DNA from 2 places in the Paenibacillus medicaginis genome. Region 1 is predicted to be linked to the other one. Evidence: riboswitches for the same ligand, from Rfam matches in the RefSeq annotation. Region 1 holds a riboswitch; the other holds the start of a gene.

Region 1 (3,147 bases):
CTTTTGTCTGGCGGTTCCGGTAAAAGATTATGGCCTCTGTCCAATGATTCCCGTTCCAAACAGTTTCTGAAAGTGTTGGAAAGCCCGGAAGGACATCCTGAGTCTATGGTGCAGCGTGTGTGGAGACAGCTGGGAGATACCGGAATGGCGGATTCCTCTTATATCGCTACTGGCAGAGCTCAGTTCGAAATGATTCAGAGTCAAATCGGGAGTGATGCCAGCATTATCGTGGAGCCTGAACGCAGGGATACCTTTCCGGCCATTGCGCTTACAGCCAGTTATCTGTACAGTGTCGCTGGCGCATCCCCGGATACGGTCATTGCGATCCTGCCGGTGGATCCGTATGTGGAGCAAACCTTCTTCCATACGGTGGCACGTATGGAATACACGCTGCAGGAAACGGGCGCCAATCTTGCTCTTATGGGTGTTGTCCCATCCTATCCGTCCGAAAAATACGGTTATATCATTCCGAAAGAAGGCTCGGCCGGAGCGGCAGGCTGCCTGCAGGTCAGTCATTTTCAGGAAAAACCGAACCGGGAGCAGGCTGAGCTTCTGATCGAGCGCAGCGCGCTCTGGAATTGCGGAGTTTTTGCCTTCCGTCTGGGGTATCTGCTGAAGATACTGGAAGGAAAGGGACTTCCGCTGAATTACGAAGAACTGCAGAAGCAATATCATATATTGCCTAAAATAAGCTTTGATTATGAAGTGGTGGAGAAGGAAGAGAACATTGTAGTGCTTCCTTATGACGGCTTCTGGAAGGATCTCGGCACCTGGAACACGCTGACAGAGGAAATGTCGCAGCGTCAGGTGGGCAAGGGAGTGATGACCGAGGATTGTGTGAATACAAACCTGATTAACGAACTGGACATTCCAGTTACTATTATCGGGGCCAGTGATCTGATCGTTGCGGCCAGCCCGGACGGCATTCTTGTAACCAACAAAGCGGAAAGCCCGCGGATCAAGGAAGTGCTGAAGGCTCACAATCAGCGGCCGATGTACGAGGAACGCCGTTGGGGGCATTACCGGGTGGTGGATTATGTGAAATATCCGGAGGGCAATGAAGTGCTCACCAAGCGGATTTGCATCGAGCAGGACAAAAATATCAGCTACCAGCTTCATCGGAAGCGGAGCGAAATATGGACGATCATCAGCGGCGAAGCGGAAGTGATTCTGAACGAGAAGCTGCATAAAGTAAAAGCTGGCGACGTGGTCCGTATTCCGGAAGGCACGAAGCACAGCATTTTGGCTGTAACCGATGTGGAACTGATTGAGGTGCAGACTGGTTCCGAACTGGTGGAAGAAGATATCGTTCGCTTTTGCATAGATTGGAACGACATCGCTTTGCATCAGTTCATTTCATAAGAAAATTCTATAATCTGATACAAAAACGCACAGGTTGCGTTTTTGTGCATATAAATGAAAAAAATGATGTAGTTTTACAGGTTATTTTGTAAAATATCCCGGAAAATTGGTTCTAGTATGAATCATATATTAATTTTTGGAAATTCCGAGTCGATATTCTAGGATAAGAGGGAGTTTCATAGCCTTCATAGAAAAATGGCAACCCTGCCGAAAGGCAGGTGTACGCAAAGCTAAAGGGCCTTACCCCTTAGAGGGCTGGCAGCCTGGCTACCGAGAGGGAGAGAATTGATGAAAACTTATTCTATGTATCGATTTTTTCAAAAATTGTTGCCTGTCATGCTTTTTTGTTCCCTGCTTCCATCGGGACTGTCCCGTGAACACTCTGCTGCCCAGGCTGCAGCAGCGCCGATTAATCCTGCTGCTTCAGCCGAGGCGCGCGAATTATATATGTATTTGTTCAATTTGGACGGAAGAGGAATGATTACCGGTCAGCATGATTATCTGGAAAGCCCTGATGAACTGAACATTGAGCTGAAGAACATCAGTGGGCAGTACGCCGGTCTGCACGGCTATGAGCTGGGTGCTGTTTCCAACCAGTCGACTGCGATGACCGAAGCCCAGCGCAGCAATGTTGTATATAGCGCCATGAATTGGCACAATACCGGCGGCATCGTTACGATGACCTTTCATCAGGCGCTTCCTGGTAAACCGTTGACCTGGTCCAATGTGCAGGCGAAGATCACCCAGGCGCAATTTAACAAGTATGTAACGCCAGGGACCAAGGAATATGCAAGGCTGATCGCAGATCTGGATCAGGTCGCGGTGTCCCTCGGCAAGCTGCGGGATGCGGGTGTGCCTGTTCTGTGGAGACCTTACCACGAAATGAACGGGGACTGGTTCTGGTGGGGAAACAAGAGGAACTTTGTTAAATTATGGGATATCATGTATGACCGATTTGTGAATGTCCACCAATTGAACAATCTGCTGTGGGTCTGGAATCCCAACGCTCCGAACGCTTGGGCTGCTCCTTATGCCAGTTCGTTCCCCGGTTTGTCCAAGGTCGATATTCTGGCTGCGGACATCTATGACAATGATTTCAGGCAGAGCTATTATGACGGCCTGCTGAATCTGGCTGGAAATAAACCGATTGCCATTGGCGAGCACGGTGAGATGCCTTCTGAGAGAGTGCTGTCGGCCCAGCCGAAATGGGTATACTCCATGACCTGGGGCAATATGCTTACACAAAACAATTCGAACCGTCAAATTTTTGCATACATGAATGAGGACAGAACGTTGACTAGGGATGAATTGATTGCCGACATGGCCGCTCCTCCTGAGGCCCCTCCTGTGGAGCCACCTGACTCTGCTCCTCCGGGAGCGCCGCCGGTCGGGGAAGAACCCGATCCGGAGCCTGAACCGGAACCTGTACCTGCCCCTGAGCCTGTTCCAGATACGGTAAACGAGGGACTGCACGCCGAATTCTTCAACAATATCAATCTAAGCGGGACACCTGTGCTTACACGCACGGATGCCAGGCTGGATTTCAACTGGCGCAGCTCCGCGCCGGATCCGGCAGTGCCTGCCGATCAATTCTCCGCACGCTGGACAGGCAAGGTAAAACCGGGGTACAGCGGTACCTATACTTTTACGACCATTTCCGACGACGGAATCCGAGTCTGGGTGGATGGGCAGTTGATTATTGACAGTTGGTTCAAGCAAAGCTGGACGGAACGCAAAGGGAGCATCAGCCTTACGGCAGATCAGCTCTACGACATCAAAGTGGAG
Region 2 (3,147 bases), on a different contig from region 1:
GTGCTTCAATCTCCGTGAATACTTCAAACTGTGACGGCAGCTCGAAAGTAAATGTATCCCCATTCTTGTAGCCGTGTTCGTTCGAAAGCTCCCATTCGTAGCCGAGATTAACAGCTGCACCAATGTCCAGGGTGCTATCCGGATTGTATACCGCATCAATCACGGTACCATTCACGTCGGTTAACACGACTTTTGTTAAAATGCTGTCCGTATTGTTGACCGGCGCTGGTGGGATATAGACGTCATCCGTGACTCCAACGTCTCCCGTCTCTCCATACACGGATTCCTGCACGTTTGACGGTGCATCGGCCGCATTAGCATTGACCACACTGCCCGTCCAGGCGGATACACCAAACAGCGATTGAAGCAGAAGCAGCAGCGCCACAACGATTCCACTAACTTTTTTCTTCATAATCTCTCCCTCAGTCTCTACATCACCCTCGTAATGTTCGGTTCCGATCCTGCTGCCGTGCGCAAATCAGAGTATCTATACTCCATTGAATTGTATGCCGTTAAGAGACCTCCCAGTCCATCACCTCCGCATATTTCTAATGGCGCACAATTCATCGTTCCTGTTTTTCCCACCAGAACCAAATGGGCTTCTTGCATTATAACTGCCCGATCTCTACAATTTCTCTACAAACTCAAATAAGCCTTGGACATTTGTCCAAAGCTTAGATTAATTGTATTATATTTAGTAATATTTGGATACCGAGTAGCGAGCGGCATCCTTTATCATTTTGAAGTCGGCTCCTTTGGCTTTCCAGCTCGCATCGACCGTTGTATCAATGGTTACCCACTTCCCGTTCAAATAAACTTCATTCCAGGCGTGGTAAACATCGACGTATTCCGATGTTCCCATATCAAGCTTGGCCGGAATGCCGATGCTCCGCAGCATGGAAGCGAATAAGGAGGCATAATCGTAGCACATCCCTTTCTGTCCTGCAATCGTACGGTTGATATTGGGAAGGTAGTCCGTCAGATCACTGGTTGCAAGTGCCTTGTCGTATCTGATCGTACCAACAATATATTCATAAATAGCCTGCACTTTTTCCTCGTCAGATTGAGCAGACCGGGTCAGCTTCTTTGCAAGCTGAGCAGCCTTGTCCTGTTCGCTCCAATTGATATTTTGTACAGAGCCCAGAAACACTTTGCTATTGTTCGTCAGTTGAAGCGTAACGGGCGCTTCCTGAACGATTTTATATTTGGTACCGCTGATCTGTTCCAGTACGGTAACCATATAATCACCGTTGCCCATCTGCAGCGGAAATGCTTCCTGCCGTTTGTTCGGCGAAAGCATATATGTATATTTGTCCTGACCTTTTGCAATCATGAGCTTCGTCTTCATGCCGGCTTTCACGTCATATCGAATAACGATCACACCACGGTCCAGCTGTTCCAAGCCCAGCCAATTTTGAGATTGGGTAGCTTGTACTAATGGAGCCCACAATAATAACGCAAAAAGTCCTACAATCGCGAATATTGCGTTGCGCATACTGTAAACTCCCTTCGGTAGCCAGGCTGCCATTGACATAACGTCAAGAAGGCCCTGTAGCTTTGCGTCCCAGTCTTTCGACAAGTTTGCCGTTATCGTGCTAGAGTTTCCAGATTTCAATATTTTTTTATCCAAATTAGAAAACAAAAAAAGCGTCTTCTTTTCGGTAGCTGGCTGCCATCTGACATTATCGTCAATTAGGCCCTATAGCTTTGCGTCCTCGCCTTTCGACAAGTTTGCCGTTATCGTGAGTAGCTTTTGTGAGACTATCTTACCAGACATCTCTATTTCTATCAAGAGAAAATTTACAAGATTCATTGATTTCTGCGCCCATTCGATGATCTTTTTCGATTCTCTCTCAGACCATAAGAGCAAGAATGAGGACGAAATAATAAAGCCTCCTTGATAAAATGAGTTCACCAAAGCCAAGGAGGCAGAAAAATGTCGGTCATTCAGGAATTCAATAATCTCCACAATTCAGAGGATCTATTATTTTTGGGTAATGCCTGGGATCTTTTATCAGCTTTAACTTTAGAGAAGGCCGGGTTTAAAGCCATTGGCACAACCAGTTGGGGAATTGCCAACTCGTTAGGATATGCGGACGGAGAGTTAATAAATTTTAGTCAAAATCTAGCAATCGTCAAAACCATTGCAGAGAATGTAAAAATACCGGTATCCGCTGATATTGAAGCAGGGTACAGCGAAAAATTGGATACGATTATTAATCATGTATTAAAAACGGCAGATGCCGGGGTTGCTGGCATTAATATTGAAGATTCCTTGAAAAAAGAGAAGGGGTTAAGGGATATAAAGGATCATTGCAGCCTCCTGACACGAATGAGGAACGAACTGGACAATCACGGATATAAGGATTTTTATATCAATGCCAGAACGGATACTTACTTTCAATTGGAAAACCCGTTTAATGAAACGATCAATCGGGCCAAGGCATATGTTGAAAGCGGGGCCAGCGGTATTTTTGTGCCGGGAATAACGGAGGATGGTGAGATTCAACAAGCTGCTGCTCAAATCAAAGCACCGCTCAATATATTGTCTTTGCCTAACCTGACAAGTTGTAATAAGCTGAAAGAGTTAGGCGTGAAGCGCTTCAGCTTTGGAAATGCCCTGTCAGACAAAATTATTGCTTGTTTAGAAGACAATGCGGCTAAATTATTGGAATTACAGGATACAGCTCATTTATATGAGAACTAGATCAGGAAGGCAGGCGATGAAAGAATGACCAATATAAATCTTTCATTTGATGAGATGTGGGAGAAAATCATTGCCTGTGACCGGAAATATGATGGATTATTTTATACAGCTGTGAAAACAACGAAAATCTACTGCCGTCCTTCCTGCAGATCCCGAAAACCCAAAAAAACAAACGTTGAGTTTTACCATAATATCAGTGAGGTTGAACAGGCTGGCTATCGTGCATGCAAAAGATGCCAGCCTGAAGTTGAACATTCTCCTCACAGTGAATTCGTTAAAAGTATTACGACGATTTTAGTGAATCAATATAAACAAAATTTGAAGCTGAATGATGTTGCGGAACAGGTCGGTTTAAGCCCCTTTTATCTTGAAAGGCTATTTAAAAAAGAAACATCAGAGACTCCGCGTACTTTTTTGGAAAAAGTGCGCATTGATAAAGC

Evidence for each region. A riboswitch is a leader RNA that binds a small molecule or an ion and turns the genes downstream of it on or off. The one in region 1 is predicted to bind cyclic di-GMP.
Region 2: it holds a riboswitch for cyclic di-GMP, as region 1 does, so the genes downstream of both, ACE5LO_RS12975 (transglutaminase-like domain-containing protein) here and ACE5LO_RS24330 (glycosyl hydrolase) in region 1, are expected to answer to the same signal.

The regions. Positions count from the first base shown of each region.
Region 1 is NZ_JBHIRY010000037.1:20,369-23,515, reverse strand. Features, by position in the region: gene ACE5LO_RS24335 (sugar phosphate nucleotidyltransferase) at 1-1,362, shown strand, start outside; cyclic di-GMP riboswitch class I at 1,550-1,637, shown strand; gene ACE5LO_RS24330 (glycosyl hydrolase) at 1,651-3,147, shown strand, end outside.
Region 2 is NZ_JBHIRY010000011.1:12,329-15,475, reverse strand. Features, by position in the region: gene ACE5LO_RS12980 (collagen binding domain-containing protein) at 1-412, opposite strand, end outside; gene ACE5LO_RS12975 (transglutaminase-like domain-containing protein) at 695-1,495, opposite strand; cyclic di-GMP riboswitch class I at 1,509-1,596, opposite strand; cyclic di-GMP riboswitch class I at 1,658-1,746, opposite strand; gene ACE5LO_RS12970 (isocitrate lyase/PEP mutase family protein) at 1,937-2,707, shown strand; gene ACE5LO_RS12965 (bifunctional transcriptional activator/DNA repair enzyme AdaA) at 2,732-3,147, shown strand, end outside.